3 linked regions of the Paludibaculum fermentans genome follow. The protein of the gene in region 2 interacts with the protein of the main gene of each other region in a pairwise test. Links are inferred from orthologs where the notes say so. Each region holds a gene or a part of one and is shown on either strand. Other genes may lie near its edges. The genes, in order: ftsA, IRI77_RS08295 and ftsZ.

What was found.
Region 1: the proteins of IRI77_RS08295 (region 2) and ftsA interact in binary tests that used the Escherichia coli proteins (3 or more experiments, as listed by UniProt). The link is inferred for Paludibaculum fermentans from one-to-one orthologs.
Region 3: the proteins of IRI77_RS08295 (region 2) and ftsZ interact in binary tests that used the Escherichia coli proteins (3 or more experiments, as listed by UniProt). The link is inferred for Paludibaculum fermentans from one-to-one orthologs.

The regions. Positions count from the first base shown.
Region 1 is NZ_CP063849.1:4,408,562-4,411,560, forward strand. It holds ftsA (cell division protein FtsA), read left to right. Parts: upstream 1-898; coding sequence 899-2,101; downstream 2,102-2,999. Other genes in the region: murC (UDP-N-acetylmuramate--L-alanine ligase), read left to right, coding at 1-12; IRI77_RS17285 (cell division protein FtsQ/DivIB), read left to right, coding at 5-898; ftsZ (cell division protein FtsZ), read left to right, coding at 2,111-2,999. UniProt on the Escherichia coli protein: Essential cell division protein that assists in the assembly of the Z ring. May serve as the principal membrane anchor for the Z ring.
Region 2 is NZ_CP063849.1:2,085,349-2,088,382, reverse strand. Bases 209-3,008 are described here. They hold IRI77_RS08295 (rod shape-determining protein), read right to left. Parts: upstream 2,222-3,008; coding sequence 1,196-2,221; downstream 209-1,195. Other genes in these bases: IRI77_RS08290 (hypothetical protein), read right to left, coding at 2,263-3,008; IRI77_RS08300 (rod shape-determining protein MreC), read right to left, coding at 209-1,162. Also shown: more of IRI77_RS08300, read right to left, coding at 1-208; more of IRI77_RS08290, read right to left, coding at 3,009-3,034. UniProt on the Escherichia coli protein: Forms membrane-associated dynamic filaments that are essential for cell shape determination. Acts by regulating cell wall synthesis and cell elongation, and thus cell shape.
Region 3 is NZ_CP063849.1:4,410,039-4,413,081, reverse strand. What follows is about bases 235-3,043. They hold ftsZ (cell division protein FtsZ), read right to left. Parts: upstream 2,411-3,043; coding sequence 1,058-2,410; downstream 235-1,057. Other genes in these bases: ftsA (cell division protein FtsA), read right to left, coding at 2,420-3,043; murA (UDP-N-acetylglucosamine 1-carboxyvinyltransferase), read right to left, coding at 235-1,022. Outside these bases: more of murA, read right to left, coding at 1-234. UniProt on the Escherichia coli protein: Essential cell division protein that forms a contractile ring structure (Z ring) at the future cell division site. The regulation of the ring assembly controls the timing and the location of cell division.

The sequences.
Region 1 (2,999 bases), 2.3 Mb from region 2 along the record:
TCCGATGGCTAGACGGAAGAAACAGGAAGAAGAGATTGAGGAGCAGAAGCCTGCTTCCGAACGCAACGTCGTCTCGCGAGATACGATTCGTACCGCCCTGCGGTTTACGTTTTGGACCTTGTCGCTGGTCGTCAGCGTCTTTGCTGTCGCGTGGATTACCTTGCAGGGGGAGCAGTTCCTCACCAACGACCCGCGTTTCCACCTTCCAGCGCGCGGCGCCAGCGCCCGCGATGAAGGCGTGGAAGTGCGCGGATTGAAAAATGCATCCAAGAGCGCCGTCATGCGTGTCTTTGAAAACGACCGGGGCCGCAGTCTGGCCGACGTCGACCCGGATCGCCGCCGGATGCAGTTGCGGGCAGTGGACTGGGTGCGGGACGCCAGCGTGCGCCGCATCTGGCCGAACCACCTCGATGTGGAAGTGACCGAACGGGAACCGGTGGCCTTCGTGCAGGTCGCCTCCGGATTCACCGGCAATTTCGAAAATCCGGTCACCTACAAGCCCATGCTGATCGATGCCGACGGCGTCATCCTGCGCCTGCGCGGCAGCGTCCCCGCCAATCTGCCGCTGTTGACGGGCGTGCGCGTTAGCGAGGACGTGGAAGTGCGCCGGGCGCGGGTATTGCGGATGATGCGCATGCTGGATGAGCTTCGCGACTTCCGCGACCGCATCCCGGAGATCGACGTGAGCGACCCGGAGAGCATCCGCATCACCTACCAGATGCAGGACCAGCAGGTGATCCTGATTCTCGGCAACGAGCGGTTCCTGGAACGGCTGAACATCTTTATCCGCCACTATGACGGGATTCGCGACCGCTTGCCCCCCAGGGCAATTCTCGATGTGAGCCTGGAAGGCCGCATCACGGCGATCGAACCCGCGGACGGGGCCCACAAGAAATAAGTGTCAAAGAAACCACAACTCGCCGTCGGACTCGACATTGGCAGCGCCTGGACGCGCGTCGTCGTGCTGTCTCTCGTCGACAATTGCCTGCACTACCGCGGGCATTCGGCGGTCATTTCGCGCGGCTGGCATCGCGGCCAGATTGCCGATCAGTCGGCCGTAGCGGAAACAGTTCGGCAGGCGGTGCAGCAGGCCGAACTCAGTTCCGGAGAGCAGATCGGCTCCGTCGTGGTGGGCGTCGGCGGCCCGTCGACCCGCTCGCAGCAGGGCCGCGGGTTGTACGAATTCGGCCACCGCAGGCCAATTGAAAGAGGAGATCTCGTTTACGCCGTGGAACTGGCGGCCCGGGCGCGTCTCGACGAGGACCGCTTCCTGTTGCAGGTGATGCCGCAGGACTTCACCGTGGACGGACGACCGCCCATCCCCCATCCGCTCAACATTGAGTGCCAACGGCTGGAAGCCCACGCGTTGCTGATCACCACCTCGATGCAGGAACACCAGGCACTGATCAGTGCTGTGCATCAGGCGCATCTGCGGGTGGAAGAGACTGTATTCGAGGCAATGGCGGCCTCCTACGCCAGCATCCTGCCCGAAGAGCGCGCGGGCGGGGTTGCCCTGGTGGATATCGGGGCCCACTCCACACACATCGTGTACTATGATGGCGATGCCCTGCTGTACGCGATGGGCATTCCGATCTCGGGCGATCATTTCACACGCGACCTGGGCGAACTCAAGGCCCTATCGTTTGATGAGGCGGAGCGGGTGAAGTTCGCGCACGGCTGTGCCCTGCTAGGGCTGACGGCGGATAATATTGTCATAGAGCTGCCCGCCGAAACGGGCCGTCCTGGCCGGGAGATCAATCGCCGCGACCTGATCGAGATTCTGGAAGCGCGTGCCGTCCAGTTGTTCGATATCGTGGAACGTTGCCGCATACGCTATGCGCGGGAAACGCCGCTGCGCGAAGGGGTTGTCCTTTGCGGAGGCGGATCGCAGTTGGAAGGAATGGTAGAGGTGACCGAAAAGGTTCTGGGGTGCCCGGCGCGACTGGGATTCCCCCGGGGCATCATCGACTGGCCCGAAGATTTGTCCAGTTCAGTCTGGACTACTTCGGCCGGATTGGCCATGTACTCCGCCCGTTTGCAGACCCGCAAAGACAAAAAAGGCGGCGGGCCGAGCATCTGGAGCCTGTTTACGGGAAAATGAAAGGAACTCATGCCTGACCTCGACGCTTTAAAATTCGAAATCCAAGACGAGACGCTCGGCGGCACGCGCATCAAAGTGGTCGGCGTGGGCGGCGGCGGGTCCAATGCCGTGAACCGTATGGTGGCCTCAGGTGTGGGCGGCGTCGAGTTCTTTGTCATGAACACAGACGCGCAGGCACTGCGTACATCCAAGATCGTCAACAAGATAGCGCTCGGCACACGCATCACCCACGGCCTGGGCGCGGGCTCCGATCCCGAGATCGGCCGTCAGGCTGCTCTGGAAGATACCGACAGAATCATCGAGGTTCTCGAAGGCGCCGACATGGTTTTTGTGGCGGCCGGACTGGGCGGCGGCACCGGCACCGGGGCGGCTCCTGTCATCGCAGCGCTCGCTAAAGAGTTGAATGCATTGACGATCGCCGTCGTCACCAAGCCGTTCAGTTTTGAAGGTCCACGGCGCATGAACCAGGCCGAACGCGGCCTGGCGGAACTCCACGCGACTGTCGACTGCGTCATCTCGATCCCCAACGACCGGCTGGTGGACCTTGTCCCGGCGGGAACCAGCTTCTTCGAAGCCTTCCGCATGGCCGACGACGTACTCCGCCAGGGCGTTCAGGGCATCAGCGATATCATCACGACACCCGGCCTGATCAACCGCGACTTTGCCGACGTCCGGGCCATCATGCTGGGCATGGGCTTTGCCATGATGGGCACGGCCTCGGCCAAAGGCCCGAACGCGGCCGTCGAAGCCGCCAAAGCCGCCATCCAGTGCCCGCTGCTGGAAGAGGGCGGACTCAAGGGCGCCCGCGCCATCCTGCTCAACATCACGTCTTCCGGCAACCTGTCGCTGCACGAGATGCACGACGCCTGCAAACTCATCCGGGAGGCCACCGGCAACC
Region 2 (3,034 bases):
GCTCCTGCGGTTTAGGAGCGGCAGGGGGCTGCGCGCCAGGTGCCGTGCGGGCACCGGCCGGCGGCTGAGCGCCCGGAGTGGTGGCGGCATTCGGTGCCGGTTGTGCGGATTGGGCCGGCGGGTTGCGGTTGAAGTCGGCCAGCGGACCGGGAGACCCGATGTCCACCCCCTGGCTTTCGCCGATGCGGCGGTATTTATCCCTGAGCTTGTCGGCGTCGGTCTGCATGGCGCCGGCCGCTTCTCCGGCGGCACTGGGTGCGACGCGCTGATCCTCACCCGGCATCGGCGGCGGAGCGGGCAGGATACTGATCTGCGGCGAGGCCGGCGTCTCCGGTTCCGGAATCAGGCCCTGCACGCCATCGATCACAATGAGCATCTCTTCCACTGACCCGGTGACGGCGCTGGGGGTGACGACGACTTCCTTGCCGCCGCGGCCTTCGCGCACCATCTTGACTTGGCCCACGGGCAGGCCGCGCGGGAAGATCCGGTCGGCGCCGGAGGTGTAGAACCATTCACCCGGCTCCAGTTTGTCCTCGTTCTGGACGTAATCCACGATGCAGTTGGTGGTGCCCTGGCCTTTCAGGGTGCCACGGACATGGTTCTTTTGCGAGACGACGCCCGCAACCGAACCCTGCTCCGTGATCAACTGCACCAGCGAAGCCATCGGATAGGCCGCAACCACCTTGCCGACGATGCCGTCCGGCGTAATGGCGGCCATGCCGCGCTTCACGCCATCGTTGGAGCCGCGATCGACAAAGACGACCCGGGAATTGGCTCCGGTGCCGGTACCGATGACGCGCGCGGGCAGGGTCTTGGAAGGAATGCGGCTGCGGAATTCGAGCAAAGCCTTGGCGCGATCGGCGGTGGTCAGTTCGGCCGTCAGGAACTGGTTGCGCAGTTTCATCTGGCCCACTTCCTGCCGTAACCGCTGGTTTTCCGCCTGGACGTCGCGCAGGAAGATGTAGCCGGTGAAGAAGCCGCCGGTGCCGCCTCGCACCCACTCGATGCCACGGGCCAGGGGTGTTACCGCCGTGACCGCCCACAGGCGGATGAGGCGCACGTCTTCGCGCGCTTTTACCTGGTAAGCGAGCAACAACAACTGCCCCACGATGAGCGCCAGCAAAACGCTCAGGTTGCGGTAACGGCTGAGGAACGTTTCCATAGCCTAAGTCAGAGCGAGCGGCCCGCCCAGGAACTACTCGATCGCAATCCGGCGCAGGAGTTTGAAATCGGTCAGCATGCGTCCTGTGCCGAGCACGACGCTGGCCAGCGGATCTTCCGCGATGGAAACGGGCAGTCCGGTCTCTTCGCGGATGCGGCGGTCAAGATTCTTCAGCATGGCGCCGCCGCCCGTGAGGACGATGCCGCGGTCGCTGATGTCGGCGCTGAGTTCGGGCGGAGTGCGTTCCAGGGCGACGCGGATGGCGTTCATGATGGTGGCCACGCATTCACCCAGGGCTTCGCGGATCTCCTCATCGTTGATGAGGATGGTGCGCGGGACGCCTTCAATCAGGTTGCGCCCTTTGATCTCCATGGTGAGCGGCTTGTCCAGAGGGAAGGCGCTGCCGACCTGAACCTTGACGGATTCCGCGGTGCGCTCGCCGACCAGCAAGTTGTACTTCTTCTTCAAGTACTGCATGATGGCGTCGTCCATCTCGTTGCCGGCCACGCGCACTGAGCGCGCGTACACAATACCCGAGAGGGAGATGACGGCCACGTCGGTGGTACCGCCGCCGATATCGACCACCATGTTGCCGGAAGGTTCCGTGATGGGCAGGCCCGCGCCGATGGCGGCGACCATGGCCTGTTCCACCAGGTGGACTTCACTGGCTTTGGCGCGATATGCGGAGTCGATGACCGCCCGCTTTTCCACCTGTGTGATTTCGCTGGGGACGCCGATGACGATGCGCGGGTGGACGAGCATCTTGCGGCCGTGGGCCTTCTGAATGAAGTAATTCAGCATCCGCTCAGTGACCTTGAAGTCGGCGATGACGCCGTCCTTCATGGGGCGGATGGCCACGATATTGCCGGGCGTGCGGCCCAGCATGTCCTTGGCTTCTTTACCTACCGCCTCGACCTCGCCGTTGGTTTTGTTGATGGCGACGATCGAAGGTTCGTTAACGACAATCCCCTTGCCCCGGGCAAAAACCAGAGTGTTGGCCGTCCCCAGGTCAATAGCAAGGTCCGAAGAAAAAAGGCTGAAAAGCGAGCGGATGTTCATGTCGTGGAATGATTTACTGGCGCCCTGTTGGGCGCACCACATCACGTGACGTGCGGGTACCTCTTGAGCGTAACATAGACCCGATAGTCGTTCGTTCGCGCGTAAGCGAGATCCTTGAGTTTTTCAAACACAAATTTAAGGGCTTCCCGGTGTTCATCCCGGTTGACCATGTTGTGCTTGCGCATGTATTCGACCACCTCGCGGGTGGTGCCTTCCACCTCGGGCATGGCCTTGTGGACGCGCTGCTCGTACTTCTCCTGGCCCACCCATTCGCCGGGCTTCAGGCCCAGGGCGATGTCGACCAGTTGGGCCACCTGCTGGACGCGCCGGCAACGGTCGCTTTCCGGCGGCGGCGGGCCGGCTTCCAATTGATTCGACGCCTCTTCCAGCGATTTCAGCCAGAACGTTTTGTGGTCGATGCCGCGCCGCTCCATCTCGGTCCGGATGAGGACGTGCTGGGTGATGTCGCCGGCGTGGATGCCGACACAGGCCCAGCGATTGTTGACAAAGATAGGCGTTGGATAGCCTTCCGCCTTGATCCAGGCATGGCCGAATTCGTGCGCCAGCAGCGCCTCCTCGTTGCCGGACCACTCCTTGCGGCGCGCTCCGTTCAGCATCACCAGGAAGGCGTTCCGGCCCTCCTCTTTGTGATGGATCATGACGGAATACATGCGGCTGAACTGGTCGAGGAAGCCCTCCTGTTTGAGATAGGAAGCGAACTGAGCCCGGTTCGGCGTAGCCCGGTCCAGGGTGTAGGTGTTGGCCGCGTCGTCGTGTTCCACCACGGCGACGTAGAGCTGCGTGCCGGACTTG
Region 3 (3,043 bases), 2.3 Mb from region 2 along the record:
ATGCGGTTGAGCGCATCAATATAGCCGAAGCGCTGTTCGTAGACGGTCTCATGAACGATGGAAACGCCTTCGGCCTGGGTGAGAGCGATGACGAACGGCTGCTGATAATCGGTCGTGAACCCGGGGTGAACGTCGGTCTCCAAGGCGGAAGAGCGCAGTTTCGCGCCAGCTCGCCAGAATTCTATGCCCTCGTTGGTTACCCGGAAATCACCGCCGATTTGCCTGTAGCGGTTGAGGAAGGTCATCATGTCCACCTGGCGCGCGTTGCGGACGAAGATTCGGCCGTTGGTGGCGATGGCGGCGGAAGCCCAGGAGGCGGCCTCAAGCCGGTCGGGGATGGGGGTGTGGTCAAAACCCCGCAGAACTTTCACGCCGATGATGGTTATGACCCGGTCGACGTCCACGCTGATGACAGCGCCCATCTTTTGGAGCACCATGATCAGGTCCATGATCTCGGGCTCCATGGCGGCGTTGGAGAGCTCCGTGACGCCTTCGGCCCGCACGGCGGCGAGAATCACCTGCTCCGTCGCGCCGACACTGGGGTAGTCCAGGCGGATCTTGTTGCCATAGAGCCGCTCGCAGGTCAGCAGCGCGTTGCCCGACTCGTCGTGCAGTTGGGCGCCCATGTCCTGCAGGGCGCGGATGTGGAAGTCCACCGGGCGGGTCCCGATGCGGCAGCCGCCGAGAGAGGGAACGGGCGCCTCGCCAAAACGGGCCAGCAGGGGCCCGCAGGTCAGGATGGGAATGCGGCTCTTGCCGGTGAATTCCTTGAGGACACTGCGCTCCATGGGATGGAGGTTGGCAGCGCAGATCTCGAGGACATCGGGGGAAGTGTAGGTGACCTCGCCGCCCAGGGCGGTGATGAGGTCACTGACGATCGCCACATCCACGATGCGCGAGACGTTTCTCAAGGTGCACCGCTCTGCCGTCAGCAAAGCCGCAACCATGATCTTGGGCAAGGCGTTCTTGGCGCCTTTGAGAGCCACCTCTCCCGAGAGAGGCTTGCCTCCGCGTAGTATCATCTGATCCGTCCCACGTGCAGTCGCCGAGGCCGACATTATTGGAACAGCTTCCGCTCCCGCCTCAGGAACGCGGGGGTGTCGAGATCATCCAGGGAAAACGCGTCGTCGTCGCCCTGCGGAGCCGGCTTCGGAGGCAACTGGGGCGGCAGTTCCGCTTCAGCGGCCTGAGGCTGCGCCTCGGTCTCTGGCTCGGCTTCCACATCGAGCGTCACGTCGGAATACTGTTCCTGGCCCGGCATTTCCACCGAAGTGAACATCGGCTCAGTCCCGGGCGGGAACTGCATGGAAGGGAACGGCTGCTGCGTGACCGGCATCAGGGTGCTGCTGGGCACTGCCGCGGGGGTGAGCACCTTGGGGGCACCGCTGCGGACCGCGGACACATGCGGCGGTTCCACGTGCTGCATATTCTCGCGCTGGAAGCCGGTGGCGATCACCGTGATCTTCACTTCATCATCCAGGGTGTCGTCAGGAACCAGCCCGAAGTTAATCTGGACGTCTGGGTTGCCGGTGGCCTCCCGGATGAGTTTGCAGGCGTCGTGCATCTCGTGCAGCGACAGGTTGCCGGAAGACGTGATGTTGAGCAGGATGGCGCGGGCGCCCTTGAGTCCGCCCTCTTCCAGCAGCGGGCACTGGATGGCGGCTTTGGCGGCTTCGACGGCCGCGTTCGGGCCTTTGGCCGAGGCCGTGCCCATCATGGCAAAGCCCATGCCCAGCATGATGGCCCGGACGTCGGCAAAGTCGCGGTTGATCAGGCCGGGTGTCGTGATGATATCGCTGATGCCCTGAACGCCCTGGCGGAGTACGTCGTCGGCCATGCGGAAGGCTTCGAAGAAGCTGGTTCCCGCCGGGACAAGGTCCACCAGCCGGTCGTTGGGGATCGAGATGACGCAGTCGACAGTCGCGTGGAGTTCCGCCAGGCCGCGTTCGGCCTGGTTCATGCGCCGTGGACCTTCAAAACTGAACGGCTTGGTGACGACGGCGATCGTCAATGCATTCAACTCTTTAGCGAGCGCTGCGATGACAGGAGCCGCCCCGGTGCCGGTGCCGCCGCCCAGTCCGGCCGCCACAAAAACCATGTCGGCGCCTTCGAGAACCTCGATGATTCTGTCGGTATCTTCCAGAGCAGCCTGACGGCCGATCTCGGGATCGGAGCCCGCGCCCAGGCCGTGGGTGATGCGTGTGCCGAGCGCTATCTTGTTGACGATCTTGGATGTACGCAGTGCCTGCGCGTCTGTGTTCATGACAAAGAACTCGACGCCGCCCACACCTGAGGCCACCATACGGTTCACGGCATTGGACCCGCCGCCGCCCACGCCGACCACTTTGATGCGCGTGCCGCCGAGCGTCTCGTCTTGGATTTCGAATTTTAAAGCGTCGAGGTCAGGCATGAGTTCCTTTCATTTTCCCGTAAACAGGCTCCAGATGCTCGGCCCGCCGCCTTTTTTGTCTTTGCGGGTCTGCAAACGGGCGGAGTACATGGCCAATCCGGCCGAAGTAGTCCAGACTGAACTGGACAAATCTTCGGGCCAGTCGATGATGCCCCGGGGGAATCCCAGTCGCGCCGGGCACCCCAGAACCTTTTCGGTCACCTCTACCATTCCTTCCAACTGCGATCCGCCTCCGCAAAGGACAACCCCTTCGCGCAGCGGCGTTTCCCGCGCATAGCGTATGCGGCAACGTTCCACGATATCGAACAACTGGACGGCACGCGCTTCCAGAATCTCGATCAGGTCGCGGCGATTGATCTCCCGGCCAGGACGGCCCGTTTCGGCGGGCAGCTCTATGACAATATTATCCGCCGTCAGCCCTAGCAGGGCACAGCCGTGCGCGAACTTCACCCGCTCCGCCTCATCAAACGATAGGGCCTTGAGTTCGCCCAGGTCGCGTGTGAAATGATCGCCCGAGATCGGAATGCCCATCGCGTACAGCAGGGCATCGCCATCATAGTACACGATGTGTGTGGAGTGGGCCCCGATATCCACCAGGGCAACCCCGCCCGCGCGCTCTTCGGGCAGGATGCT